DNA from 2 places in the Streptosporangium oxazolinicum genome. Region 1 is predicted to be linked to the other one. Evidence: riboswitches for the same ligand, from Rfam matches in the RefSeq annotation. Region 1 holds a riboswitch; the other holds the start of a gene.

Region 1 (15,654 bases):
GATCGCGTACCCCGCCCCGTCGGCCTGAACGATGATCACACTCACGTTGTGCGCGACCACGTCGTGCAACTCACGGGCGATCCTGGCCCGCTCCGCCGCCGCCGCCAGCCTGGCCTGCTGATCACGCTCCCGCTCCGCCCGCTCGGCCCGCTCCTCCAGACCCTCCAGGTAACGACGCCGGGTGTTCGCGTAGATCCCCGCCATCCAGACCGCCACCGCGAACGCCGAAGCCGTGGCGAAAGCACTCGGATCAAGCCCCTTGGGCACCCGCCCGAACACCAGGAACAACCCCAGCTCCACCACCAGCCCCGCCCCCACCGCCCAGCGCAACGGACGCCGCGACGCCACTTCGTACATGGCGACGAGCACGGAGACGTTGAAGAACAGGGGCGGCACCCCGGCGAGCCACTGCAGGAAAGAGGTGAGCGAGATGATCGCGAAGACCGCGACGGGACGCTCGCGCAACCAGAACAGCGGCACGAACAGCAGCAGCGTCAGCCCCGCGAACCCCCACAGCCCGATCCTCTCCGCCCCCCAGGCCACCATGTTGATCACCCCGACGGTCCAGACATTGAGCAGCGAGACCAGCAGGAACGGAATCAGCCACAGGGCATCTGTGATCCTGGGATGGCGCCCGCTCCAGGCGCGTAGTCTGCCGAACACATCACCACGATACGTATGCGCAGATCAGCCCCCTTCCCCCTCAAGGTGGAACCCGGTGTACGACTCAGGTCGCACACCGGGCCGCACATTCGGCACGGCTTACACAGCCTTTACGGTCTCTGGGGCACCATGGTTTCTGGGAGCGCCCTACGGGGTGAGTAAAGGGAGATAGTTTGTGGTGATCAATCACAACGACGCGGGTCGCGCGGCCACGAGAACAGGCCGCGCGACCTGACGTTTTCCCAGGCCTGCCGGATAGCCATCGCTCCCCCCGCCCGCACGGATCCACAGGGTTTCCCAGTCGGTGACGAGCATCGCGCCCTCCCGGGCGACACGGCCGGACGAGGCCGGACCTCACGCGAGCGGCTCGCCGGAGCCGTCTCCCACGGCGAAACCGCGCGAACCCGCCTCCCAGGTCTCACCGGCCTCGTCGAACGCGATGCGCTCCTCTTCGATGATGGATTCGCGCATCAATTGGATGGCTCTGCGTATGACCGCGGATCTCGACGCGAAGCGTTTTTCGCTCCGGCAGTATTCTATGAAGAATGAATCCTGGGGCGATATTGTTACGCTGGTGTCTATCGACTTCATGTCGACCGGGATATCTTGAATTGTTTTGTAGGGCCGTCGGGATTCGAACCCGAACTTGCACGGACCTAAACCGTGTGTCTCTGCCTTTGGACTACGGCCCCTTGATTTTCCTGCGAAATTCTCTGTCTGTGAATGGCAATTGGGGCAGAGAAAGCGCAGGTTTTCTTTTCTGTTGTCCAGCCAGTCGCCATTGATATGGTCGACGTGCAGTGTCAATGCCTGACCCCGCCAGGCGCCCTCGATCCTACATCCCGCGCAGCGGTACGGCATCCCGATAGCGATCAAGCTGCGCCTGAGCTGCCCCGGGTCCGGGCGCGTGCTGCCCTCCGGCCGTACGACCAGAACCTGTTCCGGGAGACGGCGTCGCGGTGAGGGTCGCCCCTTGTTGGGGGAGACCCTGCGAAAGTGCGACGTGTCGATTCCGAAGCGCTTCAGCTGGCGGCTGATGTGGGCGTGGTTGCCGCCCGCGATGGTGATGCCGAGGCGGCGCAGGACGTCGGCGATGCTGAAGGAGTCGGCCGCGGCCTCCGCCAGCATTTCGGGGGTGTATTTGTATTTGGTGGGCACGCCCCAAGGCTAGGTAATGGGGCCGACAATTCTTGGCACGTGCCCATGTCGTATTAAATGGCGAAAAAGGGGTGTTAGTCGACGCCGAGTTCGCGGCGGAGGCGGGCCACGTGGCCGGTCGCCTTCACGTTGTAGAGAGCCTTCTCTATCTTGCCGTCTGCGTCGATGACGAAGGTGGAGCGGATGACCCCGACGGTCGTCTTGCCGTACATCGTCTTCTCCCCGTACGCGTCGTAGGCCTTGTGGACCTCAAGGGAGGGGTCGGACAGAAGCGGGAAGGTCAGGGCGTCGTGCTCGACGAACTTGGCGAGCTTGGCCGGGCTGTCCTTGGAGACGCCGAGCACGGCGAATCCGGCAGAGGTCAGCGAGGCGAGGCTGTCGCGGAAGTCGCAGGCCTGCTTGGTGCAGCCCGGGGTCATCGCGGCGGGATAGAAGTAGAGGATGACGCGCTTGCCGCGATATGTCTCCAGCGACACGGTGGTGCCGTCGGCGGCGGGAAGCGTGAAGTCCGGGGCGGCGTCGCCCGGCTCAAGTTTCATGGTGTTCCTCCGAGGAATGGTTCCCGGGTCAACTTACCGGCCTGCCCGAAGTGCCGTGGGTGGGCGGGACCTGACAGACTGATCAGTGTCAAGGAGTAGGGGAGGAGAGCCATGGCGGACACCGATCCCGCGGAGTTGGAACGGCAGATCGAGCGCACGCGCGCGGAGTTGGCCCAGACGGTGGACGCCATCGCGGACCGGGTGAGCCCCAAGCGGGTCGCGGCGCGCGGTGTGGCGAGGGTCCGGGCGAACGCGGAGCATCTCGTCGGCCAGGTCGGGGACCTGGTGAGTGGCGCGGCGGGGCCGAAGCCGGTCAGGCTCGCCGGTGAGCCCGAGGATCTGTGGGCGGACGACCGGCCGGACCTGGCGCCGATCCTGATCGGGGTGGGGGCGGTGCTGGCGCTCGGTGCGGTGGTCATGCTGTGGCGCCGTCGTCGCTGACCGGGGCTTCCGGATGTTGCCGGTGACCGGTCGGAGACCGTGAATTGAGTAGGGGTTTACTCATGTGACCTTTTTCCTGCTCGCGGAACATCGCGAGTAGGTGAAAGGGAGGGGTAAATCCATGAAAAACATGATTCGCGCCGCGATCGCGGTGGTGGCTACCACGGGCCTCATGCTGACGGCGGCTCCGGCCGCCTTCGCCGCGACACCGGCTACCGCGTCTTCGGCCTCGTCGGCGCGAGACTTCGACGACAGCTTCGAGCAGGAGTCCAGGAACGGCCTGGCCTCGCTGGGGGCGGAGTACTCGGTCCGGGGTGACGAGGAGGAGGACAACACGTTCAGGCTGCGGGGCGAGCTGTACGACGGTGACCGGCGCACCTTCCGCCAGGGCGGTCGCTGTGCCTATGTCGAGGTCCAGATCATCTCGTCCGGTGACGAGGACTGGGAGGTCGCCAAGCGCTACAGGCTGTGCAGCTACGACGACACCAAGCGCTTCCGCGTCACGGCGCACGACGTGAGTGAGGTGCGGGTCAAGACCTGCCAGGTCAAGTACCGAGGCTCGTCGACCTACAGGTGCAGCAGGTGGGCGGAGCTCGACCTGGGCTTCTGAGGTCTCTCGGAGGCTCGGCCCCTCCGGGTGCGAGAGCACCGCAGGCCATCGTGCCCGGAGGGTGGGGCCGGGGGCATCACAGGAACCGGGACATCACGGAAACTGGGACGTGACGGGAACGGGCACTCGCCGGTGGACCGGCGGGTGCCCGTTCCGCGTGTCCGTTCCGCGTGCCGGGACCCGCTCCCCTCGAAAAAGCGCCGGAGGTCAGAGGAAGGCGCGGCCCTCGCCCCGGTAGGTGGGGACCTCGTCCACGACCTCGTCCCCGTCGATCAGGTGCAGGCTCGCGAAGCGCTCGCAGAGCTCGCCCGCCTTGGCGTGCCGGAACCAGACCCGGTCACCGGCGCGCAGGTCCTCGGCGGCCTGTCCGATCAGGGGGGTCTGGACCTCCCCGGCTCCCTCGTTGGAGTCGTAGCGCAGCCCGCACGGCAGGTAGGGCTGGGGAAGGCGGTCGTCGCCGGGGGCTCCGGAGGCGGGGTAGCCGCCGCCGAGGACGGTGACGACGCCGGGCGCGGGGCGGCGGACGACGGGCAGGGCGAACAGGGCGGCGGGCCGGCCGGTGAATCCCCGGTAGAAGTCGAACAGGCGGGGGTGGAAGAAGCCGGATCCGGCCGCGATCTCGGTGACGGCCCTCTCCTTGGCGGTCTTCTCGATGCTGCCGGTGCCGCCGCCGTTGACGAACTCCAGGTCGGTGACCTGGCGGACGGCCCGCACGATCCGGCCCCTGCGCGTGATCAGCTCGCGCCGGGACCGGGCCTGCATCAGGCGTACGGCCCGGGTGAGGGCGGGGTTGCCCGGAGGGTTGTCGCCGACCCCGGCGATCTGCGCCTCGTACGCCATCAGGCCCACGAGCCGGAACCCGGGCCGTTTCGCGATCTCGGTGGCGAGGTCGGCGGCCTGGTCGATCTCGCGGATGGGGGAGCGGCGGACGCCCGCCCTGAACCGGCCGCCGAAGGCGAGGTAGCCCGCGTCGACGTCCAGGCAGAGCCGGATCTCGTGGCGGTCGCGGACTCCGGCGACGGCGGACTCGACGAGGTCCAGGTGCTCGGTCCGGTCCACCATGATCGTGATCTCCCGGGCCGCGGCCGGTCCGGCGGCCAGCTCGGCGAGCGCGGCGCGGTCGACGGTGGGGTACGCGACCAGCACGTCCCGCATCCCGGTGGAGACGAGCCAGAGGGCCTCGGGGAGGGTGAAGGCCATGATCCCGGTGAAGCCGTCCATGGCGAGGATGCGTTCGAGCACGGCCCGGGACCTGACGGACTTGCTGGCGACCCTGATCGGTTTGCCTCCGGCGCGGCGGACCATGCCCTCGGCGTTGGCGCGCAGGGCGGGAAGGTCGAGGACGGCGAAGGGAGGGTCCAGGTGCGCTGTGGCCCGGTCGTAGCGCTGGCGGTCGTCCATGCCCGCAGGATAACCCGGCCCCGGGAAATGTGAACGCTATTCATATTGCCGGACGGGTGATCAATGCTCCCGCCAGGGGGATCCCAAGATCGTGCAAGTGGGCGGTTGATCCCCGGCCCGCCCCTGCCGGAACGCGTACACCTGACCGAATGACGACTACTCTCCAGGACATCCTGGCGGGCTCGGGAGGCACCGGCAGTGCGGGGACCACCACCGGAGGCTCGGGAGGCAAGGCGGCGGCCGAGCAGTTCCAGGACGTCCGGCGCCGGTCGGTGCGGATGCTCAGGCCGGCCAGGACCCCCGTGGGCGTCCCCGCCGCCCTGACGGTGTCCGCCGTGCTGGCGGTCTCGGCCTCGGTCACGGTGGGCCTGCTCATGGAGTCGCCGCTCGCGCGGATGCCCTACCGGCGGCTCGTCAACGGTGCCGGCGCGTGGAACTGGTCGGATCCCGCCACCTTCGCCGCGTCGACGCTCGCCATGGCGGTGGGCCTGGTGATGCTCGCGCTCGCCGCGCTGCCGGGGCGGACCCGGCTGATACCGCTGGAGTCGGGAGACCCGCACATGGTGATCGGCGTCACCAGGTCCGGGCTCCGTCGCACGCTGCGGGAGGCGGCCGAGTCGGTGGACGAGGTGAAGGGGGCGCGGGTGCGGCTCACCTCGCGGATCGTCGAGGTCACCGTGTTCACCGACGCCGAGCGGACCGGGCCCGTGCTGCGCCGGGTGGGCGCGGCGGTGGGCGACCGGCTGGCGGGCCTGGGCGCGATGTGCGCGGGTGACGTCGTCGTACGGCTGCGCGGGAAGGGGGGCCGATGAGGCCGTACCTGGGCAACCGGATCGGCCTGGCCGTCACCGGGACGGTGCTGGTGTGCGCCGGGCTCTACGCCTTCCTGCGGGGGCGCGGCGACATCCCCGGCCACTCGCCCGGGGCCAGGCTCGTGCGCCGGGGGTTTCCCGGGTGGCTGGCCGCGCATCCGTGGCTGGGCTGGCTGGTCGCGCTACTGCTGGTGGTGCTGGCGCTCCTGGCGCTGCGGTGGCTGCTACACGCCGTGGGGTGGGGGCGGTGGGGCAGGCGGACCGGGACGGGGACCGCCATGCTCGGGGTTGCTCTTAAAGAAGTCGAAGGGCTCACTCGTGTCCGCGTCAGGTACGTACGGTACGAGCGGCTGCGCATCGGGGTGGGCTGCGCGCCCGCCACCGATGTCGGCAAGCTTGTGGCCCGGCTGAACAGGGACGCGGTGGGGAAGGTCCGACGGGCGCTCGGGGAGGTAGAACTCGGCGTGGTGGTTCGCCTGCACGTCCGCCGCCGCTGACCCGCCGTACCCCGGCCGTTCGGCCGTCACGCCGTACGCCGGGCGCTCACCCGTCGCGCCGTACGCGCTGCTTCCGTAGGGGGTGTTTTCGTACGCCTGCCCGTCGTACGACCCGTGCGCCGTTTCCCGGACGGGGCTCGCGTACACCGGCCGTTCGGCCGTCGCGCCCTGGAACGGGTCCTCGTCGCCGGTGCCCTCGTACGGCGGCTCCTCGTCCGGTTCCTCGGCCGCGGGCGTGTTCCTCTCCTCGTGCCTGACCCCGAAGGCCAGCCCGGCGGCCAGGCAGACCAGGGGAAGGGCGGGGACGACGTAGCGGTGGTCGAAGGCCGCGATGAAGGGCGGCAGGATCAGCAGCATGGTCCCCGCCGCCCAGGGCAGCAGCACCACGCCGCCGAGCCGCCGCAGCCGCGTCAGCACGCCGACCAGGCCGACCAGCAGGATCACCGCGAGGTACGGGCCCCGCACGAAGGCGTACTCCTGGTAGTCGCGCAACCAGCCCGCGTACGGTTCGGCCATCACCGGCGCTCCCGACGAGCCCTGGTAGGCCACGGTCAGCTCCTCGGCGGTCCTGCCCTGCGAAGCGGCCCCCGAGGTGAAGGGGCGCACGGTGTCGGGGAAGACGTAGGCGCTCTGCGGACCGGGAGCCGGGTAGACGCGCCGGGTCCAGTCGAAGATGTGGGCCGCGTCCTCCAGGCCCGCCCGGAGGAAGTCGAGCGGCTGGGCCATGATCGCCCGGGTGGCGAAGGCGCCCGCGAGCGCGTCGCGCTCGGCCCAGCTGCCCTTGACCTTGTTCAGCGGCGACTCGCCGTCCCAGATGTAGACGGGTGGCGCCGCGCGCTGTCCCAGCGGCTCGACGGGGCACAGGGCCGCCTCGGGCCCGGTCGGCTGGATCTTGGCGCAGTCGGCGAAGGTCATCGTCCGCGCCCAGAGGAAGGTGTTGCCCCTGGTCAGCCCGAAACTGCCGTGTTCGGCCCTGAACCAGGCCGCGTACGAGCCCAGGCCGAGCGCGGCGGCCAGGGTCGCGGCGACGACCGCCCGCCACCCGGCCCTGCGGATCACCATGCAGACCAGTGCCACGGCGATCAGCGGCAGCCCGATCGTGCGGGTGACGGTCGCCACGGCCAGTAGCGCTCCGGCCAGCGCCGCGACCCACGCCGAGGGGCGCCGCCGCCACAGCAGCAGCGTGACCGCGAGCACCGCGAGGAACTGGAAGAGCAGGTCCGCCATGACGAGGTGTTCGAGCTGGATCTGGTAGGCGTCCAGCAGCACCGGCAGCGCGGCGAGCGTCGCGCCCCACCCGGGCAGCCCGCCCAGCCTGCGCAGCAGCAGGTAGACGCAGACGGCCACGACCAGGCCGAGCAGGTGCTGCACCGCGACCACCGCGGGAATGCTGGACAGTGGCTTGAGGATCCACAGGAACAGCGCGTAGCCCGCCGGACGGGACTCCAGGGGGCGGGGGGCGAGCCCCGCGTTCAGGTAGACGAAGGAGTCGGCCCAGAACCACAGGGCGGGCCGGTAGCCGAGCATGGCGAGGACCCGCAGGCCGCCACCCGCCAGCAGGGCGGTGACGAAGAGCCAGTGCGACCCGAGGAAGCGGAGCATCCGCAGGGGGCGGGAGGGGTTCGTGGAGCGCTGGGAGCGATGGGAACGGCTCGCCGGGTGCGTTCCCGTTACCACCGCGACCTCCCGAGTCCCGCGCACATGGCCACCCAGCATAGGCGCGGGATCGGAGAAGCTCGCACGTCATGCGAAATTTGATAGCGATCGGGTTGTATGTCCCCGAAGCCCCTCTTCTCGCGTGCTCCCCAAGGACTCTCGGGAGCCACTCCCGTTCGAGGGACCTTCGGGCGTCGGGGACCGCTCCCGTTCAAAAGCCCCCCGGAAGCCGGAAAGCGTTCCCGTTCAACGGACCCCGGGAACCGTCTCCGTTCAAGACACCCCTGAAGCCGGGGAACCGCTCCCGTTCAGCACTCGATGACGTTCACCGCGAGCCCTCCCCGGCTGGTCTCCTTGTACTTGTCGAGCATGTCGCGGCCGGTGTCACGCATGGTCTTGATGGCCTTGTCCAGCGAGACGAAATGGCGGCCGTCGCCGCGCATCGCGATCCTGGCGGCGGCGATGGCCTTGATCGAGGCGACCGCGTTGCGCTCGATGCACGGGATCTGCACCAGGCCGCCGATCGGGTCGCAGGTCAGCCCCAGGTTGTGCTCGATGCCGATCTCGGCGGCGTTCTCGACCTGTTCGGGGGTCCCGCCCATCACCTCGGTGAGCCCGGCGGCGGCCATCGAGCAGGCCGAGCCGACCTCGCCCTGGCAGCCGACCTCGGCGCCGGAGATGGAGGCGTTCTCCTTGAACAGCACGCCGATCGCCCCCGCGGTCAGCAGGAAGCGGATCACGCCCTCGTCGTCGGGGTCCTCGGTGAAGCGGTCGTAGTAGGTGAGCACGGCCGGGATGATGCCCGCGGCGCCGTTGGTGGGCGCGGTGACGATGCGGCCCCCGGCGGCGTTCTCCTCGTTGACCGCGAGGGCGAACAGCGAGACCCAGTCCATCGTCTGCAGCGTGTCCTTCTCCTGCGACTCGCTCCGCAGCTGCCGGTGGAGCTGGTGGGCGCGGCGGCGGACCTTCAGGCCGCCGGGCAGCACGCCCTCCTTGCCGATGCCGCGCTGTACGCACTCGCTCATGACCTGCCACAGGACGAGCAGCCGGTCGCGGATCTCGGCCTCGGTACGGCCGAAGGCCTGCTCGTTCTCCAGCATCAGCCCGGAGATCGACAGCCCGGTCTCCGCGCACTGGGCGAGCAGCTCCGCGGCCGTGGTGAAGGGGTACGGCAGGACGGTGTCGTCGGGTTTGATCCGGTCGGCGCCGGTGGCGTTCTCGTCGACGACGAAGCCGCCGCCCACCGAGTAGTAGACCTTCTCGCGGATCGTCTCGCCGGACTCGGACAGGGCGGTGAAGCGCATGCCGTTGGGGTGGCCGGGGAGCGAGACCTTGCGTTCGAAGACGAGGTCCTCGCCGATGACGAAGGGGATCTCGCGGGAGCCGTACAGGGAGATGGTGCCGGACTCGCGCATGGCGGCGAGCCGTTCGTCGACCGCGTCGACGTCGACCAGCTCGGGCTTCTCACCGGACAGGCCGAGCAGCACGGCCTTGTCGCTGCCGTGGCCCTTGCCGGTCAGGCCCAGCGAGCCGTACAGGACGGCGCTCACCCGGGCCGTCTTCTCCAGGAGCCCGTCCTGGTGGAGGCCGCGGGCGAACTTGTGGGCGGCGGCCATCGGGCCGCCGGTGTGCGAGCTGGACGGGCCAATTCCGATCTTGAAGAGATCGAAGACGCTGATCGTCATCTGAATCCTTCCAGCGTGGACGGCCACGCGCGCCCGAGGACGCGCGTGGCCGTGACGCGAGGGGGGAGAGGCTTAGGACTCACCCGAGGTGAGCGCGGCGTACTCCTCCGGCGACAGCAGGTCGTCGGCGGAGCCCTCAAGACGTACGCGGAACAGCCAGCCCTCGCCGTAGGGGTCGCTGTTGACCAGCGAGGGGTCGTCCACGACGGCCTGGTTGACATCAACGATCTCGCCGCTGACCGGGGCGAAGATGTCGCTCACCGACTTGGTCGACTCGACCTCGCCGACGGCGTCACCGGAGGTGACCGTCGAGCCGGCCTCGGGGACCTGCACGTAGACCACGTCGCCCAGCGCGCCGGCGGCGTAGGCGGTGATGCCGACGGTGAGGGTCAGGCCGTCATCGATGCCAGAGATCCACTCGTGTTCCTTGGTGTAGTGCAGTTCCTCGGGAATGCTGCTCATTTTTTCCTCCTGTAGAAGGGCAGTGCGACGATCTCGACCGGCTCGTGGCTGCCCCTGATGTCGACGGCCAGTCCTGACGATTGGCCGTTGTCCACGTAGGCCATGGCGATGGGTCTGCCCAGTGACTGGGAGGGCGCCCCGCTGGTGACCTCACCGACGACCGCGCCGTCACCGGCGACCACCACCGGATACCCGTGCCGGGGCACCCTGCGGCCGGACGCGATCAGGCCGACCAGGCGGCGGGACGGCGAGACCTCCCTGAGGGGTTCGAGGGCGGCCCTGCCGACGAAGTCGCCCGGCTTGTCAAACCTCACCACACGGCCCAGCCCGGCGTCGAACGGGGTGAGGCCGGACGACAGCTCGTTGCCGTACAGCGGCATCCCGGCCTCCAGCCTGAGGGTGTCGCGGGCGGACAGGCCCGCGGGGATCAGGCCGTGCGGCGCGCCCGCCTCGGTGAGGGCGGCCCAGACCGGCTCCGCGTCCTCGGCCGCGACGAACAGCTCGAAGCCGTCCTCGCCGGTGTACCCCGTACGGGCGACGAGGGCCTCGCGGCCCGCGACGACGGCGGGCAGGCCCGCGTAGTACTTGAGCCCGTCGAGGTCGGCGTCGGTGAGCGAGCCCAGGATCTCCGCGGAGCGCGGGCCCTGGACCGCGACCAGCGCGTACCGCTCGGAGCGGTCGTCCACCGCGGCGTCGAAGCCCTTGGCGCGATCGGTCAGCTCGGCGGCCACCCGGGGGTAGTTGGAGGCGTTGGCGACGACCATGAACTCGGCGGGGGCGAGCCGGTAGACGATCAGGTCGTCCAGCACGCCGCCCTCCGGATCGACGATCATCGTGTAGCGGGCGCGGCCGGGCTCCAGCGCGGAGAGGTGGCCGACCAGCGCGTAGTCGAGGGCTTCGGCGGCCTGCGGCCCGGTCACGAAGATCTCCCCCATGTGGGAGAGGTCGAACAGGCCGGCCGCCTGGCGGACCGCGTTGTGCTCGGCCGACTCGCTGCCGTAGCGGAGCGGCATCAGCCAGCCCGCGAAGTCGGTCAGCGTCGCGCCGAGGGACTCGTGCACGCCGCGCAGCGGCGTAGGTCGGGACATGTGCGCACCTCAGACAAGGGACAGATGAGAGCATCCTCCCCCTCTGTCGTGGGTGCCTGAGAGTTTCATCCGGGTTTTGCCGGACTTTCACCTTCGGCGAGGCCGTGGGACCTGCTTTCCAGAGGGCACCTACCCGCACGGTCCTTTGCCTTGAGAGGTTCGCGGGGAGGGCTTGCTCCTTCAGGGGTCCTGGCCTGGGTGATCAGGACGCTCTCCCGCACGGGATTCATCGGTGTCACCGGCCAGCCTAACCGCCCGCACCGGCCGAGCGAAATCCCCTCGCGGCACCGATCCGCGCCGGTCAGGGGGTGGCGTGCCGGACCAGTGCCTCGAACAGAGCGGACTCGCCGTCGGTCTCGGGGTGCCACTGGACGGCGAGGGCGAACGGGTGGTCGTCCAGCTCCACGGCCTCGATCGTGCCGTCCTCGGCGTGGGCGGTCACGGTGAGGCCCCCGGCGAGCCGGTCGAGGGCCTGGTGGTGGTAGTGGGCCACGTCCACGGTCTCGGTTCCGAAGATCTTCGAGGTCCGGCTGCCGGGGGCGAGCCACACCGGCATCCTGCCGTAGTGGCCGGGGGCCGGGGCGTGCCCCGGATGGCCGACCACGTCGGGCAGGTGCTGGTGGAGGGTGCCGCCCAGCGAGACGTTCAGGACCTGCATGCCCCTGCAGATCCCCAGGAAGGGCAGGCCCCGCTCCAGCGCCGCCCCGACCAGCCCCAGCTCGGCGTCGTCGCGGAACGGCCGGACGTAGCCGGTCCGCTCGTGCGGCTCCTGCCCGTACCGCTCCGGGCCGACGTCCCCGCCACCGGCCAGGATCAGCCCGTCCAGGCGCCCCGTCAGCGCCGAGGGGTCGCCCGCCGGGGGCAGGATCACCGGCTGCCCGCCCGCGCGGGCCACGTGGTCGACGTAGTCGTACGGCAGCAGCGCGGTGGTCGTCTCCCAGACGGTGAACCGCGCGGGCTCGACATAGCAGGTGATGCCGATGACGGGACGGGACATGATCTCCTGTCTTGCTCCTGTGCGGGAACCGGGCGCCACGAGGGGAGCCCATACCTCCTCCTCGCACGGTACCGACCGGGGCGGGACACGCCGGGGCGACACGCGCGAAGAAAGCCGCGAGGGGCCGCGACGGGGTCTCCGGGGGTCTACAGGGGTCTCCGGGGGGCGACGGTGGGGTCTACAGCGGGGTGACGTACGCGCCGGAGATGCCGCCGTCCACCAGGAACTCGGAGCCGGTGATGAAGCTGGCGTCGTCCGAGGCGAGGAACGCCACCGCGGCGGCGATCTCGGACGCCTCGGCGAAGCGGCCCACCGGGATGTGCACCAGGCGGCGCTGCGCCCGCTCGGGGTCCTTGGCGAACAGCTCCCGCAGCAGCGGCGTGTTCACCGGCCCCGGGCACAGGGCGTTCACCCGGATGCCCTCGCGGGCGAACTGCACGCCCAGCTCACGGGACATGGCCAGCACCCCGCCCTTGGAGGCGGTGTAGGAGATCTGGCTGGTCGCCGACCCCATCACGGCCACGAACGACGCGGTGTTGATGATCGACCCCTTGCCCTGCCGCCGCATGTACGGGATGGCGTGCTTGCAGCACAGGTAGACCGAGGTGAGGTTCACCTCCTGGACCCGGCGCCAGGCGTCGATGCCGGTCTCCAGGATCGAGTCGTCGTCCGGTGGCGAGATGCCCGCGTTGTTGAACGCGATGTCCACGCTGCCGTAGGTGTCGAACGCGGTCTGGAAGACCCGCGTGACGTCGTCCTCATCGGTCACGTCGGCCCGTACGAACAGCCCGCCGACCTCGTCGGCGGCCTTGGAACCGGTCGCCTCGTCCAGGTCCACGCACACGACGCGGGCGCCCTCCTCGGCGAACCGGCGCGCGGTGGCCAGGCCGATCCCGCTTCCCGCGCCGGTGATGACCGCGACCCGGTCCTGCAAACGAAGCATCGCCTCTACTCCTCGGAAATGAAGACGTTCTTGATCTCGGTGAAGGCCGACAGGGCGTCGGGACCCAGCTCGCGGCCGAGGCCCGACTGCTTGAAACCGCCGAACGGGGTCCAGTAGCGGACACTCGAATGCGAGTTGACGCTGAGGTTGCCCGCCTCGACCGCCCTCGCCACCCGCAGCGCCCGGCCGACGTCGCGGGTCCAGATGGACCCGCTCAGGCCGTACGGGGTGTCGTTGGCGATCCGCACGGCGTCCGCCTCGTCGTCGAACGGCACCACCGACACCACGGGCCCGAAGATCTCCTCGGTGAACGCCCGGTCGTCGGCCGACCCGGGCGTCAGGACCGTCGGCGGGAACCAGAACCCCGGCCCCGACGGGCACGTGCCCCGCAGGTGGGGCGGCTCGGTGACGAAGGAGGCCACCCGCTCCCGGTGCTCGGCGCTGATCAGCGGGCCCATCTCGGTGGCCTCGTCGCGGGGGTCGCCGACCTTGACGTCCAGCACCGCCTGCCCGAACCGGGCCAGGAACTCGTCGTGGACCGAGCGCTCGACCAGGATCCGGGACCGCGCGCAGCAGTCCTGGCCCGCGTTGTCGAACACCGCGTACGGCGCGGTCGCCGCGGCCCGCTCCAGGTCGGCGTCGGCGAAGACCACGTTGGCGCTCTTGCCGCCCAGCTCCAGGGTGAGCCGCTTGACCTGCCCGGCGCACGTGGCGGCGATCTCCTTGCCCACCTCGGTCGAACCGGTGAACACGATCTTCGCCACGCCGGGGTGCCCGACCAGCCGGGCGCCCGCCACCTCCCCGGCCCCGGGCAGGACCTGCAGCACCCCCTCGGGCAGACCGGCGGCCAGGGCGAGCTCGGCCACCCGCAGGGCGGTGAGCGGGGTCCACTCGGCGGGCTTGACGATCACGGTGTTGCCCGCGGCCAGTGCCGGGGCCACCCCCCAGGTCATGATGACCATCGGGAAGTTCCACGGCACGATCACGCCGACGACGCCCAGCGGCTCCCTGAAGGTGACGTCCAGCCCGCCCGGCACCGGGATCTGCAGGCCGTGGTTGCGCTCGGGCGCCCCCGCGTAGAAGTCGAGCACGTCGGCGACGTTGCCCGCCTCCCAGCGGGCGTTGCCGATCGTGTGCCCGGAGTTGGCGACCTCCAGCAGGGCGAGCTCCTCGGCGTGCTCGCGCACCAGCGCGGCGAAACGACGCAGCAGCCGGGCCCGGTCTCCCGGGCCGACGTTCCGCCAGGTCGCGAAGGCGCGTCTGGCGCGCTCCACCGCCCTGTCGGTCTCGGCGGCGTCCGCCATCTCGACCTCGGCGACGGCCTCTTCCGTCGCCGGATTTATGATCTTCACCTTCACATCCGTTCGAATCCTCGGAACAGCTCCCAGTCGGTCACCGCCGCGTCGAAGGCGGCCAGCTCGACCCGGGCGTTGTTCGCGTAGTGCGCCACGACGTCCTCGCCGAAGGCGGCCGTCGCGAACGCGGAGCCCTCCCAGAGCTCCAGCGCGCCCCGCAGCGTACTCGGCACGGTCTCCGCGCCCGACGAGTAGGCGTTCCCCGTGAAGGCGTCCTCAAGCGGCAGCTCGTTCTCGACGCCGTGCAGGCCCGCCGCGATCAGCGCCGAGACCGCCAGGTAGGGGTTGACGTCGCCGCCGGGCACCCGGTTCTCGATCCGCAGCGAGGGGCCGTGGCCGACCAGGCGCAGCGCGCACGTCCTGTTGTCCACACCCCACTTGACCGCGGTGGGGGCGAAACTGCCCGGCACGTACCGCTTGTAGGAGTTGATGTTCGGCGCGTACAGCAGGGTGAGCTCGCGCGTCAGCGCGATCTGCCCGGCGATGAAGTGCTCTCCCGTCGCCGACAGGCCGTGTGGTCCGGAACCGGCCATGACCGGCTCCCCGTCCGCGTCCCTGAGCGAGATGTGGATGTGGCAGGAGTTGCCCTCGCGCTGGTTCGGCTTGGCCATGAAGGTGATCGCCATGCCCTCCTGGGAGGCGATCTCCTTGGCGCCGTTCTTGTAGATCGAGTGGTTGTCGCAGCTGGACAGGGCCTCGCCGAAGCGGAAGGCGATCTCGTGCTGGCCGAGGTTGCACTCGCCCTTGGCCGACTCGACGTACATGCCCGCGCCCTCCATGCCGAGCCTGATCCTGCGCAGCAGGGGTTCGACCCTGGCGGTGCCGAGGAGGGAGTAGTCGACGTTGTAGAGGTTGGAAGGCGTCAGGTCGCGGTAGCCGCGGCGCCAGGCGTCCTCGTAGGTGTCGTTGAAGACGACGAACTCCAGCTCGGTCCCGACGAAGGCCCCCCAGCCCCGCTCGTCCAGCCGGGCGAGTTGCCGTCGCAGGATCTGGCGCGGCGAGGCGGTCACGTCGGAGCCGTCCTCCCACACCAGGTCGGCCATCACCAGGGCGGTACCCTCCTGCCACGGCACGCGGCGCAGGGTGGACATATCAGGTTTCATGACAAAGTCGCCGTATCCGCGCTCCCACGACGACATGGCGTAACCGTCGACCGTGTTCATGTCGACGTCGACCGCGAGCAGGTAGTTGCAGCCCTCGGAGGCGTGCCGCACCACCTCCTCCAGGAAGTAGCGTGCCGACAGACGCTTTCCCTGGAGGCGGCCCTGCATGTCGACGACCGCGAGCAGTACGGTGTCGATCCGCCCTGCCCGCACCTCGTCATGAAGCTCGGGGACGTCCACATGC
Region 2 (15,654 bases), on a different contig from region 1:
CTGGCCAGCGCCTACGCCACCACCCTGAAGAAGGGCGCCTCGGTCATCACCTCCCGCGACTCCTCCCGCGCCGCGCGGGCGCTGAAGCGGGCCGTGATCAGCGCCCTGAACGCCAGCGCGATCAACGTGCTCGACCTGGAGGCATCCCCGCTCCCGGTGGCCCGCTTCCACACCGCCAGGGAGAACGCCGTCGGCGGCATCGCGCTGCGCACCACCCCCGGCGACCCGCAGAGCGTCGACATCGTCTTCATGGACGAGCACGGCGCGGACCTGTCACCGGCGGCCCAGCGCAAGCTGGACCGGGTCTTCTCCCGCCAGGAGTTCCGCCGCGCCTTCCCCGGGGAGATCGCCGAGCTGAGCTTCCCCGCCAGGGCGGTGGAGGACTACACGCACGAGCTGCTGCGCCTGATCGACATCAGCGGGGTGCGCGACGCCGACATGAAGGTCGTGGTCGACTGCGCCGGAGGCACCTCCTCCCTGGTGCTTCCCAGCCTGCTGGGCCGGGTCGGGGTGGACGTGCTGACCGTCAACAACCGGCTGGACGACGCCTCGCCCACCGAGACCCTCGCCGAGCGCCGCCGCGACCTGCAGCGCCTGTCGGAGCTCGTCAGCTCCTCCAGGGCGGCCTTCGGGGTCCGCTTCGACCCGGTGGGGGAGCGGGTCGCGCTGGTGGACGAGATGGGCCAGCTGATCAGCGAGGAGCGCGCCCTGCTGGTGGTGCTGGACCTGGTCGCCGCCGAGCGGCGCGGCGGCAGGGTGGCGCTGCCGGTCACCACCACCCGGGTGGCCGAGCAGGTCTGCCGCTTCCACGGCGTCCAGGCCGAGTGGACCTCCACCGCGATCGACGCGCTCACCGCCGCCGCCAGGGGGCCGGAGACGATCTTCGCGGCCGACGGGCGCGGCGGTTTCATCGTGCCCGAGTTCGGGCCCACGGTGGACGGCCTGGCGGTGTTCCTGCGCCTGCTGGGCCTGGTCGCCAGGACCCGCCTCTCGCTCAGCCAGATCGACGCCAGGATCCCCGAGGCGAAGCTGCTGCGCCGGACGGTGCCGACCCCGTGGGCGGCGAAGGGCGCCGTGATGCGCTCGGTCATCGAGGCCGCCGAACACTACCGCATCGACACCACCGACGGGGTCCGGGTCGTCGCCGAGGACGGCAGCTGGGCCCTGGTGCTGCCCGACCCGACGGAGGCGGTCACCCACCTGTGGGCCGAGGGGTTCGACGTCGACTCCGCGCAGACCCTGATCGAGCACTGGGCGCGGGTGGTCGAGGAGGCCGCGGGTGGCTGACGGGTCCGCCGGGGTTGGCCGGAAGTGGCCGTGGGCGGCTGGCGGGTTCGTCGGGGTTGGCCGGAAGCGGTTGGGACCGGCCGGTCGAGGGGGCCGTGGGCGGCCGACGGGCCGGTCGGGACTGACTTGGGACTGGTTGGGACCGTTTGGGACCGGTTGTGCCTGGGGCGGGGAAAGGGCGTGGGCGAGGGGTGCGGGCCGGGCGAAGGGGGGCCGGAACGAGGCTCCGGGCCGGGCGGAGAGGCGCCGGGAGGCAGGCTCCGGGCCGAGCGGTTGCGACAAACACAGCGCGGCGCCATGGACCGGAGACAGTGCCCCACTGTAACTTTGTCACCGACCGTACCCGCGGTTCAGCGTCAACCTTGACCTTCGCGCCTCATCACTGTATGTTGCGGCATTCGCAGTCCGAGAAAACCCTTGAGAAGCGAAGAAGCGAGGCGCGCATCACTGAGCACCGTTGCCGCGTCTTCGCGGTAGGAGGCCGAGCCGATCGATGCCGAGCGTCTACTGCACGCAGTGCGGTCATGCCAACCCTGAGGATGCCCGTTTCTGTTCACGATGCGGGTCGCCGCTTACCAAAGCCGAGACCCCCGGAGACAGCACATCGACGATCTCCCTCTCCGGGATCGAGGCCTACGAGGCGGAGACAGGTGAGACGCTTCTCGCCGAACGGCAGGCCGTCGAGCAGTTGCCACCGGGCACCGCGCTGCTGGTGGCGATGCGCGGTCCCAACGCCGGCAGCCGGTTCCTGCTCGACAGTGATCTCACCACCGTGGGCCGCCACCCCGAGAGTGACATCTTCCTCGACGACATCACGGTCTCGCGCCGTCACGTGGAGTTCTACCGGCGCGGCGGCGGGGTCTTCACCGTCCGCGACGTCGGCAGCCTGAACGGCACGTACGTGAACCGCGAGCGCATCGAGGAGGTTCCGCTGTACGGCGGGGACGAGGTGCAGATCGGCAAGTTCCGCCTCGTCTTCCTCACCCGCGGCGCCGCTGGAGGATGATGAGCTCGCAGGCCGCTCGTGCGCACATGAGCATCGGGGAGGTGCTCGCCCTCCTGCAGGGCGAGTTCCCCGATGTCAGCATCTCCAAGATTCGTTTCCTGGAGGGCGAGGGGTTGATCGAGCCGGAACGCAGTCCCTCCGGTTATCGCAAGTTCTCCTACGCCGACGTCGAGCGGCTTCGTTACATCCTCAGCGAGCAGCGTGACCGCTACCTGCCGCTGCGAGTGATCAAGGACCACCTGGAGGCGGCCGACCGCGAGGAGCGTCCGGCCGCCCGGCCGCGCGCCGTTCCCGACGACGCGCCCCCCGAGATCCGGCTCACCCGCGAGGAGCTGATCGCCGCCGCCGAGCTCGACGAGGAGACCCTCGCCGAGCTGGAGGACTACGGCCTGCTGGCCGCCGTGGCCCGCTACTACGACGCCGAGGCGCTGGCCGTGGCCCGCAGCGTCGGAGCGCTGGCCGCCTTCGGCCTGCGCGCCCGCCACCTGCGAGCGGTCAAGGCCGCGGCCGAGCGCGAGGCGGGCCTGGTGGAGCAGGCCGTCGCCCCGCTGCTGCGCCGCCGCGGACCGGGCGCGATCGACCAGGCCGACGAGACGGCGAGGGAGATTTCCGGCCTGCTGCTGGAATTGCACGCCTCGCTGCTGCGTTCCGGCGTCCGTGGGGCCCTGGGCCGGTGAGAACCTGACCAGGCACTCGTACCCCCACGAGTGTTACGTTGAACAAACCGGTCGGAATCCAGCGAAGACGGAGCAGCCCGTGTTGCAGATGGAGGTCGTGGGCGTTCGAGTTGAGATGCCCTCCAACCAGCCGATCGTCTTGCTGAAAGAGACGCATGGGGAGCGTTACCTACCTATCTGGATCGGCATGACGGAGGCCACGGCGATCGCCATGGCCCAGGCCGAGGAGCCACCACCCCGGCCGCTCACCCATGACCTGTTCCGCGACGTGCTCGAAGGGCTCGGGGTCCGGCTGAGCACGGTCAACATCGTCGCCCTGCGCGACGGCATCTTCTTCGCCGATCTCGTGTTCTCCAACGGGGTGGAGGTGAGCGCGCGTCCCTCGGACTCGATCGCCTTGGCACTTCGCACCGGCGCACGTATCTTCGCGAGTGAGGATGTGGTCAGGGAGGCGGGGGTGATCATCCCCGACGACCAGGAGGACGAGGTGGAGAAGTTCAGGGAGTTCCTTGACACGATCACGCCCGAGGACTTCGGCCGCGCGGGGTAGGAATTTCGGTGCATTTACGCTTCACGACGCGCCGAGTAGGGTCGTTGACTGGACTTGGCCCCAGTCCTACGGTGCAAGTGAAACCCGTGGTCGTGCGTAAACCCCCAGATCAGGCCGTGGGATGAGAGAAAGCCGGAGGTCCGCGTGGCGGTCAGCAGCGGCGAGGGTAGAAACGCCGATCAGGATGACCCGAAACGGCGCCAGTCGGCACGTCAGCGCGCGGGTGAAGAGGGTCTGCTGTTCGACGGGCAACCGGTGAAGGTGCCCGCCGACATCGGCTACCGGGGACCGACGGCCTGTTCGGCGGCCGGCATCACCTACCGGCAACTCGACTACTGGGCGCGCACCGGCCTGGTCGAGCCCACCGTGCGGGCTGCCCACGGCTCCGGCTCCCAGCGGCTGTACGGCTTTCGCGACATCCTGGTCCTCAAGGTCGTCAAGCGGCTCCTCGACACCGGCGTCTCCCTCCAGCAGATCCGCATCGCCGTGCAGCACCTGCGCGACAGGGGCGTCAACGACCTGGCCGGGATCACCCTGATGAGCGACGGGGTGAGCGTCTACGAGTGCACCTCCCCCGACGAGGTCATCGACCTCCTCCAGGGCGGTCAGGGAGTCTTCGGCATAGCACTGGGACGGGTGTGGCAGGAGGTGGAGGGCTCCCTCGCGGATCTGCCCGGCGAACGTGCGGAGTCGGGCGAGGGCCCTTTAGGCGATCATCAGGCCGATGAGCTGGCCCGCCGTCGCAGAGCACGACGAACCGGGTAAACTCGGACTTGCCACTGACCCTGTGCGGGAGAGACCCCGACCGCGATCGGGGCGCCGAAGGAGCAACCTCCCCGGAATCTCTCAGGCACCCGGTACCGCACGGACGAGGCAACTCTGGAAAGCAGGCGCGCTCGCCAGGCGCGACTCACCGACGGTGCAAGCCTCCCGTCTAGGGCAGGTGAAGCTCTCAGGTCACGGCCCGTGAACGACGGCCGTGATGACAGAGGGGGAGACCAGGCATACGCCCGCGCCCAGCGCCGGTCTCCACCCCGTCCCGGGAGGCTTCACCAATGACCGACCTGTCATCGCTCAGCGAGCTCAGCTCCCCGCCGTTCGCGACCCGCCACATAGGGCCGGACGACGCCGGCCAGACCCGCATGCTGGAGGCGGTCGGATTCGCCTCCGTCGCCGACCTGGTCGCGGTGGCCGTGCCCGAGGCGATCCGCTCCTCGGGGCGCCTCGGCCTGCCCCCGGCGGCCGGGGAGTCCGAGGCCCTCGCGGAGCTGCGGGTCCTCGCCGGGCGCAACACCGTGCTCACCTCGATGATCGGCCTGGGCTACCACGACACGATCACCCCGGGCGTCATCCGCCGCAACCTCCTGGAGAACCCGGGCTGGTACACCGCGTACACGCCCTACCAGCCGGAGATCTCCCAGGGCCGCCTGGAGGCCCTGATCAACTTCCAGACCGTCGTCTCCGACCTGACCGCCCTCGACGTCGCCGGGGCGTCCCTGCTGGACGAGGCCACCGCCGCCGCCGAGGCGATGACCCTGGCCCGCCGCGCGGGCCGCAGCCCCTCGACGGTGTTCGTGGTCGACGCCGACGCGCTGCCGCAGACCAAGGCGGTGCTGCGCACCCGCGCCGAGCCGCTCGGCATCGAGCTGGTCGAGAGCGACTTCACCGCCGAGCTCCCCGAGTGCTTCGGGGTGCTCGTGCAGTACCCCGGCGCCAGCGGCAGGGTCCGAGACTTCCGCGCCATCGCCGACGCCGCCCACGCGCGCGGCGCCCAGGTGGTCGCCGCCGCCGACCTGCTGGCCCTCACCCTCCTGGCCGCGCCCGGCGAGCTCGGCGCCGACATCGCGGTCGGCTCCTCACAGCGCTTCGGCGTCCCGCTGGGCTTCGGCGGCCCGCACGCCGCCTACATGGCGGTCCGCGACGGCCTCCAGCGCCAGCTGCCCGGCCGCCTGGTGGGCGTCTCCCAGGACGCCGACCGGCGCCCCGCCTACCGGCTCGCGCTCCAGACCCGCGAGCAGCATATCCGCCGCGAGAAGGCCACCAGCAACATCTGCACCGCGCAGGTGCTGCTCGCCGTGATCGCCGGCATGTACGCCGTCTACCACGGCCCCGAGGGCCTGCGCAGGATCGGCCGGCGTACCCACCGGCACGCCGTCGTGCTCGCCGAGGGCCTGCGCCAGGGCGGTGTCGAGGTCGTGCACGACACCTTCTTCGACACCGTGCTCGCCAGGGTGCCCGGCCGCGCCGCGGGGGTCGTCGCCGCGGCCCGCGAGAACGGCGTCAACCTGCGCCTGGTCGACGCCGACCACGTGGGTGTCACCTGCGACGAGAAGACCGAGCTCCTGCACCTGGAGCAGGTCCTGGCCGCCTTCGAGGTCAGCGGCACCGTGCTGGCCGACCTGGACGCCGCCGCCCACGACGCGCTGCCCGCCGCGCTGACGCGCGTCAGCGACTATCTGACCCACCCGGTCTTCCACAGCCACCGCTCCGAGACGGCCATGCTGCGCTACCTGCGCAGGCTCCAGGACAAGGACATCGCGCTCGACCGGTCGATGATCCCGCTGGGCTCCTGCACCATGAAGCTCAACGCGACCACCGAGATGGAGCCGATCACCTGGCCGGAGTTCGCCGGGCTGCACCCCTACGCGCCCGAGGACCAGGCCGCGGGCTACCTCGAGCTGATCGGGGAGCTGGAGCGCTGGCTGGCCGAGGTCACCGGCTACGACGCCGTGTCGCTGCAGCCGAACGCCGGCTCCCAGGGCGAGTTCGCCGGGCTCCTGGCGATCCGCGCCTACCACACCGCGCGTGGGGAGTCGGGCCGCGACGTCTGCCTGATCCCCTCCTCCGCGCACGGCACCAACGCCGCGAGCGCCGTCATGGCGGGCATGCGGGTGGCCGTGGTCGCCTGCGACGACCAGGGCAACGTGGATCTCGACGACCTTGTCGCGAAGATCGACAAGCACCGCGAGCGGCTCGCCGCGATCATGGTGACCTACCCGTCCACGCACGGTGTGTACGAGGAGACGATCGTCCGGATCTGCGAGCTGGTGCACGAGGCCGGCGGGCAGGTCTACGTCGACGGCGCCAACCTCAACGCGCTGGTCGGCCTGGCCAGGCCGGGGGAGTTCGGGGCGGACGTCTCCCACCTCAACCTGCACAAGACCTTCTGCATCCCGCACGGCGGCGGCGGCCCCGGCGTCGGCCCGGTCGCGGTCCGCGCCCACCTGGCCGACTATCTGCCCGGCCACCCGCTGCGCGAGGGGAGCGCGGTCGGCCCGGTCTCGGCCGCGCCGTACGGCTCCGCGGGCATCCTGCCCATCTCCTGGGCCTACATCCGGATGATGGGCGCCGACGGCCTGAAGGCGGCCACCGAGCAGGCCATCCTGTCGGCCAACTACCTGGCCCGCAGGCTCAGCCCCCACTACCCGGTCCTCTACACCGGCCGCGGCGGCCTCGTCGCCCACGAGTGCATCGTCGACCTGCGCCAGATCACCAAGGAGACCGGGGTGACGGTCGACGACGTGGCCAAGCGCCTCGTCGACTACGGCTTCCACGCCCCGACCATGTCCTTCCCGGTGGCCGGCACGCTGATGATCGAGCCGACCGAGAGCGAGGACCTGGCCGAGCTCGACCGGTTCTGCGAGGCGATGATCGCGATCCGCGAGGAGATCGCGAAGGTCGCCTCCGGCGCGTACGACAGGACCGACAACCCGCTCCGCAACGCCCCGCACACGGCCGACAGCCTCGTCGCCGACGAGTGGGGCCACCCCTACACCCGCACCGAGGCGGCCTACCCGCTGCCGTCGGTGCGCGAGGGCAAGTACTGGTCGCCGGTCCGCCGCATCGACCAGGCCTACGGCGACCGCAACCTGGTCTGCTCCTGCCCTCCCCTGGCGGCGTACGAGGACTGATCCCCGCAAAGATCCACATAGGCCCCGGCAGGGCCGAAAGCCCGCGCGAACCGCGATATCCGAGGGGAATGCGGGAGGACGGACGGAGCCCCGAGTCGTTAGGCTCGGGGCGTCTCCGTATCCGGAAGGATCCCGCATGCCTGAGGTGGACACCCGTCCCTTGGACGCCGCGCGAAGACTGGCCGAGTCGGGCGATCTCGACGGCGCCGCCACGATCTTCGCCGAGCTGGTCGCCGACCCCGACGAGCCCGACCGGGCCCAGGCGGCGGTGGGTCTCGCGGTGGTGCTGGGGGAGAGCGGAGACGTGCCGGGCTCGCGCGCGGCCGCGCGCACCGCGCTGGCGACCGGGCACCCGGAGTTCGCCGCCCAGGCCGCCTGCCTGCTCGCCGGGAGTTTCGAGCAGGAGGGCCTGGCCGACCAGGCCCGCGCCGCCTGGCAGGCCGCGCTGGGCGTCGGCCACCCCGCCTACGTCCCGCCGGCGCACATGGCCCTCGCCAGGCTCGCCACGGGCGAGGAGGAGGCCGAGCGGTCGCTGCGCGACGCGCTGGCCACCGGCGACCCGGAGATCGCTCCGCAGGCCGCCCAGCGGCTGGCGGAGGCGCTCCTGGAGGAGGGCGAGCCGGGGGAGGCCGCCCGGGTGCTCCTGGAGGCGCTCTCGGTGCCCGACGTGGCCGAGGTGCCGAGACTGCGGGTGATGCTCGGCATCGCTCATCTGGAGCTGGCCTGCGCCGAGTTCTCCGGTGCGATCGAGGAGGGCGGGGACGTCGAGACCGGTGCGCTGGCCATCGAGCTCCTGGCCCGCACGCTCCCGCTCAGGGGACGTGACGAGGACGCCGAGCGCGTGTGGCGCTACGGTCTGGACAGTGCCGACGAGGACCTCGCCGGGGAGGTCCGCCTGCGCCTCGACCGGGACCTTTGAGAGGGGGGCGTCTGGTGCGCCGGGCGGGTCCGGCGGGGGTCAGTCGCGCTCCCGCCAGCGGCTCAGCGCGTGGGCGAAGTTGATCGCGACGATCCCGCCCCAGGCCAGCAGCAGTCCGGCGGTGCCGGCGCTCTGCGCCGCGATGGCGGTCAGCGGGATCCCGATGCCCATCGAGCCGAGGGCGATCGGGATCGAGGGGTTCGCGCCCTTGCGCGGCTTGACCTTCGGCGCCCCGGCGGCGTCCATCTCGGCGCGCACCCGGTGGGCGATGGTCGCGTCGAGGCGTGACACGAACGACTCGATGAGCGCGGCCTCGTACTCCGGGCCGAGGTCACGCCGGGCCTCGACGGTGGCGCGCATGTCCTGGCGGATATCTTGATAGTCCTGCACGCTTCGATTGTTCCGCCCGCCCGTCCGCCGGGCATCAGCCGTTAGGACGAGATCCGTGTCCACCTCCGAGTCCACCCCTCCAGCGTCGGCGTCCATCTCGGGGACCGGGCTCCCGGCGGGCGCGGCCGCGCCCGTGGAGATCGCGACCCCGCACGGCCCGGCCCTGGTGGAGATCGACGAGGTGGCCGCCCCGCGCTTCCTGCTGGTGCTCACCCACGGCTCGGCCGGGGGAGTGGACGCCCCCGATCTGCTGGCCGTACGGGACGCCGTGACCGCGATCGGCGGGACGGTCGCGCGGGTGCTCCAGCCGTTCCGCGTGCGCGGGGCCCGCGCGCCGGGGTCGGCGGTCAAGCAGGACGAGGCGTGGGAGACGCTGGTGGCCGGGCTGCGCGGGCGCTATCCGGGGCTGCCGCTGGCGCAGGGCGGGCGGAGTAACGGGGCCAGGGTCGCCTGCCGTACGGCCGGGAGGGTCGAGGCCGGCGCGGTCGTCGCGCTGGCGTTCCCGCTGCGTCCGCCGAGGAATCCGGAGCGGTCACGCGCCGGGGAGCTGCGCTCGGCGGGCGTGGACGTGCTGGTGGTGAACGGAGACCGTGACCCGTTCGGCGTGCCCGAGGCGGCGGACGCCGCGCGCCTGGTGGTGCTGCCGGGAGAGGGTCACGACCTCGGGAGGAATCCCGCCAGGGTGGGCGAGGTGGTCGCCGAGTGGCTCGACGCGAGGATGCGGCCGGGCTCGGTGGACTCGCTCAGCGTGACCGGTCGGGGGTGACGGGCCTCAGACGACGCCGGCCAGTGGCCGATGCGGCTCGATGACGGCACCGTCCGGGAGGAGCTCGCCGGTGTCGTCGAACAGCACCACACCGTTGCAGAGCAGGCTCCAGCCCTGCTCAGGGTGGGCCGCCATGGTGCGGGCGGCTTCGCGGTCCAGCGCGTCGGCGGACGGACAGGACGGCTCGTGCGGGCACATCGGCGTGCCTCCGGATCTCTCGTGTCGGCTCGCCCGGGTCACACCGGGCACGGGTGGGCATCGGACATCCGGCGGCACCGTCACCGATGGGTCTCCGTTCCCACGTATGACGGGGACGAGCATCTGAATGTTGACATATGGCCATGCGACCCCCGTAACAGAACGAGGAGCGCACATCAAGCAGATCAAGTGTGCGATCGATCGCACCTCGGCGACATAGCCCGTTAGGACTGTTTGGGAACTGGTAGAGGGTCAGTCCGGCAGGGCTTTATCAGGGGATGTGACCTATAACACAGCATGCCTCATATAAGGATATTCGACCAAGTGCGACACGCCGCCCGGCGGGTAAACGATCGGTTACAAGTTTCTGACATGCGCCGACACGGGCTTTCCCAACTCCCTGACGGCCCCTTACCGGCCCCTGTGCCCGGCCTGCGCTCACCGGTGCTCACCGGCGCTCACCGTGCGCCCAGACCGGCCAGGAGCGCGTCCAGCCCGTGCTCGAAGTCGGTGTCCGCCTCCGGGCTGCCGCCGCCCCTCGACGGGGGACGCCAGGGCTCGTTCTCGTCGCCCGGGTCGGCCTGGGGTTCGGCCCAGCCCGACTGCTGCACCTCCACCGCCACCGCGCCGAAGACGTAGGCCCGCAGGGCGCGTACCGCCCCCGCCGGGTCGGCCAGGCCCGCGTCGGCCAGCTGGTCGGTCTGCTCCCTGATCGCGATCGCCGCCCTGCCCCTGGGGGGCTTGGTCAGGGCCAGGGCCAGCACCCCGGGATGCTCCCTCAGCGCCGCCCGGCTCGCCCGGCACCAGGCCCTCGCGCTCTCCTGCCAGCTCTCGCCGGGCTCGGCGTGGACGGCGGTGACGTGCTCGGCCAGCGCGTCCATGAGGGCGTCCTTGCCGCGCGGCAGGTGGTGGTAGATGGCCATCGCCTCCACCTCGAGGGCGTCGCCCAGCCGCCGCATCGTCAGGCGCCGGAGCCCCTGGCCGTCGGCGATGTGGAGGGCGGCGTCGATGATGCGCTCCCTGGAGAGCGGGACGGGCGGTCGCTTGGCAGGCATGGGAGGCATCCTGCCACCGTCACCTTACTGCGTAAAGATCGGCGCGCCGGACGGAACGGACGTTCACCGGCGAGCCGGTCCGATCCCTGAGTGCGTGGGGTGGGGGCGGAGCGCGTAGGCTACGAGCGGTGATCTGCCGGAGGAGACCCGGCGACCGGCGAGAGAGGGAAGAAGATGGCGTTTTTCCGACCGCGCGTGAGCCGGGAGGCGGAGGTTCGTCACCACGCTGACCAGGAGGTCGGGAAGAGCTTCCCCGAGCTCCTGGAGAAGGCGCGCCAGGCCGAGGCCGAGGTGCGCCGGGCCCAGGCCGCCGCGGCCCCCGTGCAGGAGCTGCGCGCCGCCGGGCTGGCCTTCGACAGGGCGCTCACCGAGGCCCTGCGCGCGGCCGAGGCCAACCAGCGCGCGACGTTCGGGATCAAGTCGTATGACGACCGGATCCGCCGCCGCAAGGGCAGGGCCACCCCCAGGGGCGCCGAGTGGACCGCCGAGGTCGACCGCCTGCGCACCCTTCGCGAGCAGAACCGGCTGACCGGTATCCCCCGGGTTCCGCGCCCGGTCACCGCCTCCGCCCGCTGACCTCCACCCCTGATCCTCACCCGCGTGGGCCTCTCCCTCGCGGGTCCCTGGACGTGGGCCCGGTCCGGACGGACCCGGCCTGGGCGCGGATCGTACGGGCTCAGCGGGTGGCGTGCGCGGACGAGGTGGCGAGCAGCCGCCGGACGCGGGCGGCGGGCAGGACCGCCGCGCACCGCTCGGCCGCGTAGGTCTGGGCCATCCGGTGGTGTTCGGCGGAGAAGTCGGCCACCCCGTCGGCCACGAAGAACACCTCCACGTCGCCCATGAAGGCGTCGCAGGCCGTCATCAGGCAGCCGATGTGGGCGTAGACGCCGGTGACGATGAGCTGGTCGCGGCCCTGTTCGGCGAGCAGGGTGCGCAGCGGGGTGCGGTGGAAGGCGCTGTAGCGCCACTTGGTCAGCCGGATGTCGTCCGGGCCGGGGGTGAGCGCCGCGACGATCTCCTGGGCGCTCGGGTCGGTGCCGACCCCGGCCCCCCAGAAGTCCTCCAGCAGGCCGCGCTGGGCCGAGGTCTGCCCGCCGGGCTGGGCCGAGTACACCACCGGGACGCCGAGTTCCCAGGCCGTCTCGCGGAGACCGGTGATCGCCGAGACCAGTTCCACGATCGGCGAGGTTCCCGGCGCGAACGCGTTCACGAAGTGGTTCTGCATGTCGTGGACGAGCAGCACCGCCCGGCGGGCGTCCGGTGTCCAGGAGACGCGGTTGACGGGCATCTCGTCCTCGCGGGGCATCGGATAGGGGGTGATTGCGGGTATGGCCACGACTACCTCTCCTTCTGCTTTCTCTCTCGGCGGCTCGACGTGCTGGGGGTCACACCTGTCCTCTCCCGGCTCCTCTCCCGGGCTTCTCCCCGGTGGCGGCGACGGCCTCCATGCCGGAGACCGTGTCCGCGTCCAGGTCCAGGTCCAGGTCCACGTCGAGGTCCGGGGCCAGGCCGAGGGCCTGCAGGAGCGTCCGGAACTTCGCGGAGGTCTCGGCGAGCTCCTCCTCGGGGACCGAGCCGGTGACGATCCCGCCCCCGGCGAACAGCCGGACGCCGCCAGCGGTCACCTCGGCGCAGCGGATCGCCACCGCCCACTCGCCGTCCCCCGAGGCGTCGCACCAGCCGACCATGCCGGTGTAGAAGCCCCGGTCGAAGGGTTCGATATCGGCGATCGCGGCGCGCGCCGCGAGGGTGGGCGTCCCGCAGACCGCGGGAGTCGGGTGCAGGGCGACGGCGAGGTCGAGCGCGGTGGTGCGCGGGTCGGCGAGCCGCCCGGTGATCCTGCTGGACAGGTGCCACATGGTCGAGGTGCAGATCAGCGACGGCTCGGCCGGGACGCTCAGCGCCCGGCAGTGCGGGGCGAGCGCGGCGGCCACGCCCTGGACCACGACCGCGTGCTCGTGCTGCTCCTTGGCCGAGCAGAGCAGCGCCGCCGCGCGGCGGCGGTCCTCCACGGGGTCGGCGCTGCGCGCGGCGGAGCCGGCCAGCGGGTTGGCGACGACGGCGGGCCCGTCCCTGGAGACCAGCAGTTCGGGGCTGGCACCCACCAGGGTCCGCCCGCCGGGCAGGTCGACGGCGAAGACGTGGCCGTGCGGGTCGCGGACCGCCAGGCGCCGGACCATCGCGGCGACGTCGACCGGCTCCGGCCTCGTCAGCTTCAGTGACCTGGCCAGCACCACCTTCTCCACCGCGCCCGTGCCGAGCAGCTCCAGGACCCGCCGTACGCCCTCCAGGTGGCCCGAGGGGGTGGGTACGGGGGTGATCCGCCACGGCGGCCGCGGGCCCTCGTGGGGTGGCGGCTCGCCGGGGACGAAGACGAAGGGGTCGGCCCAGCGGGCGCGCACCGGGGTGACCAGCCGTGCCGAGGCGGGGTCGTCGAACGGGATCGCGCCGAGGACCAGGTCGCGGTGCTCGCGTACGCGCTCGGCCAGCTCCCGCATGGTCCAGGCGGGCGCCACCACGTCGGCGACGCCCCCGGCGAGGAGGGTGTGCCGGGGAGAGGAGAAGATCGATGAGGAACCCGGCCGGTACTCGTCGAGAAGCTCGGTGGCGCTGACCGCCTCGTATGCGATAGTCAAGGCTGACCTTTCGGGGGATCTCAGGCCCTGAGCGTGGCGCCGCCGTCCACGTACAGGTCTTGCATGGTGATGTGCCGGGAACGGTCCGATGCCAGGAAGATCACGGCTTCGGCGACGTCCTGGGGGTCGGCCAGCCGGCCCAGCGGGATGCCCACGCGGTAGGAGGAGGGGTCTCCCATGAGCGCGGCGTGGGGATCGAGCCCCGCCTGCATGGCGGTGTCGGTCGATCCGGGTGAGACCACGTTGCAGCGGATGCCGTGGCGGGCGAGCTCCAGCCCGGCACACCGGGTGAACATGACCGCGGCGGCCTTGGACGCCGCGTACGCCGCCATGCCGACGCGCGGCACGCCCGCGGCGTTGGAGGCCACCGTGACGATCGTCCCGCCGCTGCGGGGGATCATGCGGCGGGCGACGGCACGGACGGTGTGGAAGACCCCGCCGGCGTTCACCGCGAACACGTGGGCCCAGTCGTCGGTGCCCGTCTCTGTCACCGCGCCGGTGCGCAGCACGCCCGCGACGTTGACCAGGACCCCGATCGGTCCCAGCTCGTCCTCGATCCTCCCGACGACCGCGTCCACCTGTCCGGGGTCCGTGACGTCGGTGTGGTGGCGGGTCACCGGCTCCCCGCGATCCTCCCAGGGGCCGTCGCGCACGTCGACTCCGGCCACGAGCGCCCCGGCGCGGGCGAGGGACGCCGCGACGGCGGCGCCGATGCCCCCGGCGGCGCCCGTGACAAGGGCCACCGTCCCGGGAAGCCCGGGATGGTCCTGCCGATCGATCACACGCACCTCACTGACAAGTTAGGTTAGCCTCGCCTCATTTACTTCGGCTGTCGAAAGTGTGGCGGGTAAGAGTCAAAGGTGATCTAGCTCCTGATGATCAGGCATCTTGACATTGTCGTCAATGGGGTGAATCTTAGGTTAGGCTTGCCTAATAAGACACCCCGTCCCAGTGGTCTCTCAGGCCACTCGCCCAACGCCGTGACCAGGCACTTCATCAAGGTGCACGCAGTATGCCATTTTCATCTGCCTCATTTCCGCGCCCGGAGACTCCCCGTATCCGGCGGGGAAGCGGCGGTCGCCGACCCCCGGGCGCACCGGTGGAGGCCCCCCGCACCGCCCGTACGGAGGACCCGCGTTGACCGTCACCGTCGGCGCCGGGCGAATCCACCGATCCGGCACCACCACCCGCTGCACCCACGCTGGAGGTAACCGATGACCAACCCCTTCGACGACGAGGACGCGTCCTTCCTGGTGCTGGTGAACGCCGAGGGGCAGCACTCGCTGTGGCCCGCGTTCGCCGACGTCCCCGCGGGCTGGGAGATCGCCCACGGTGCGGACTCCCGCGCCGGTTGCCTGGCCTACGTCGAGAGCTCCTGGACCGACATGCGGCCCCGAGGCCTCGTCGCCGAGATGGGTGGCTGACTCCTCTCAGACCTTTCTCAGACCTTCGAGGGCCGCTACGGGACCGTCGCCCCGGTTCCCGTATCCCGGCCCTCGGGGAGGGGCGCTTCGCGCTCCCGCCGGTCCCTCCGGGGGGCTCTGCCCGGGAGGGCCGGAACACGGCGAAGGGCGCCATCGCGGACCGGGAGGTCTCGCGGTGGCGCCCTTCGCGACGGGCCGGGGGCCGGTCAGCCGCCGGTCAGCTGGCCCAGTCGAGCAGCGGACGGGTGTTGCTGGGGTGGCGGAGCTTGGAGAGCGACTCCTTCTCCAGCTGGCGGATGCGCTCGCGCGTCAGGCCGAGGTGCTTGCCGATCTCGTCGAGGGTGTGCGGCTTGCCGTCGACGAGGCCGAAGCGCAGGGCCATGATCTTGGCCTCCCTGGGGGAGAGGTTGCCCAGCACCCCGCGCAGCTGCTCGCCCAGCAGCTGGCGGTCGACGACCTCCGACGCCTCGGGCGAGTCGACGTCCTCGATGAGGTCGCCGATGGTCGTCTCGCCGTCCTCGCCGATGGTGGCGTTGAGGCTGATCGGCTGGCGGCTGGTGCGCAGCAGCTCCTCGATCTGGTCGGGGGTCTTGTCCAGCTCGACGCCCAGCTCCTCCGGCGTGGGCTCGCGGCCCAGGCGCTGGTGCATGTCGCGCTCGACGCGCGACAGCTTGGAGAGCATCTCCAGCACGTGCACCGGCAGCCTGATGGTGCGGGCCGAGTCGGCGAAGCCGCGCTGGATGGCCTGGCGGATCCACCACATCGCGTAGGTGGAGAACTTGTAGCCCTTGGTGTAGTCGAACTTCTCCACCGCGCGGATCAGGCCCAGATTGCC

The links. A riboswitch is a leader RNA that binds a small molecule or an ion and turns the genes downstream of it on or off. The one in region 1 is predicted to bind glycine.
Region 2: another riboswitch for glycine. It lies ahead of gcvP (aminomethyl-transferring glycine dehydrogenase); the one in region 1 lies ahead of gcvT (glycine cleavage system aminomethyltransferase GcvT).

Annotation. Positions count from the first base shown of each region.
Region 1 covers NZ_BAABAQ010000006.1:269,252-284,905, forward strand. Annotated here, with positions in the region: gene ABD817_RS18725 (sensor histidine kinase) at 1-663, opposite strand, end outside; gene ABD817_RS18730 (hypothetical protein) at 850-978, opposite strand; tRNA gene ABD817_RS18735 (tRNA-Leu) at 1,283-1,355, opposite strand; partial or broken gene ABD817_RS39610 (HNH endonuclease signature motif containing protein) at 1,384-1,791, opposite strand; gene bcp (thioredoxin-dependent thiol peroxidase) at 1,896-2,360, opposite strand; gene ABD817_RS18745 (DUF3618 domain-containing protein) at 2,472-2,801, shown strand; gene ABD817_RS18750 (hypothetical protein) at 2,923-3,411, shown strand; gene ABD817_RS18755 (amino acid deaminase/aldolase) at 3,619-4,812, opposite strand; gene ABD817_RS18760 (DUF6286 domain-containing protein) at 4,962-5,624, shown strand; gene ABD817_RS18765 (hypothetical protein) at 5,849-7,798, opposite strand; gene ABD817_RS18770 (L-serine ammonia-lyase) at 8,086-9,462, opposite strand; gene gcvH (glycine cleavage system protein GcvH) at 9,535-9,924, opposite strand; gene gcvT (glycine cleavage system aminomethyltransferase GcvT) at 9,921-11,012, opposite strand; glycine riboswitch at 11,046-11,140, opposite strand; glycine riboswitch at 11,141-11,240, opposite strand; gene ABD817_RS18785 (gamma-glutamyl-gamma-aminobutyrate hydrolase family protein) at 11,314-12,009, opposite strand; gene ABD817_RS18790 (3-oxoacyl-ACP reductase) at 12,188-12,952, opposite strand; gene ABD817_RS18795 (aldehyde dehydrogenase family protein) at 12,958-14,304, opposite strand; gene ABD817_RS18800 (glutamine synthetase family protein) at 14,307-15,650, opposite strand.
Region 2 covers NZ_BAABAQ010000009.1:31,713-47,366, forward strand. Annotated here, with positions in the region: gene ABD817_RS23190 (sugar phosphate nucleotidyltransferase) at 1-1,287, shown strand, start outside; gene ABD817_RS23195 (double zinc ribbon and FHA domain-containing protein) at 1,781-2,293, shown strand; gene ftsR (transcriptional regulator FtsR) at 2,320-2,970, shown strand; gene ABD817_RS23205 (bifunctional nuclease family protein) at 3,050-3,520, shown strand; gene ABD817_RS23210 (MerR family transcriptional regulator) at 3,665-4,285, shown strand; glycine riboswitch at 4,301-4,393, shown strand; gene gcvP (aminomethyl-transferring glycine dehydrogenase) at 4,576-7,431, shown strand; gene ABD817_RS23220 (tetratricopeptide repeat protein) at 7,568-8,350, shown strand; gene ABD817_RS23225 (hypothetical protein) at 8,390-8,740, opposite strand; gene ABD817_RS23230 (alpha/beta hydrolase family protein) at 8,874-9,506, shown strand; gene ABD817_RS23235 (DUF5999 family protein) at 9,513-9,704, opposite strand; gene ABD817_RS23240 (TetR/AcrR family transcriptional regulator C-terminal domain-containing protein) at 10,163-10,759, opposite strand; gene ABD817_RS23245 (hypothetical protein) at 10,934-11,335, shown strand; gene ABD817_RS23250 (isochorismatase family protein) at 11,436-12,095, opposite strand; gene ABD817_RS23255 (isochorismate synthase) at 12,145-13,395, opposite strand; gene ABD817_RS23260 (2,3-dihydro-2,3-dihydroxybenzoate dehydrogenase) at 13,416-14,177, opposite strand; gene ABD817_RS23265 (MbtH family protein) at 14,610-14,819, shown strand; gene ABD817_RS23270 (RNA polymerase sigma factor) at 15,037-15,654, opposite strand, start outside.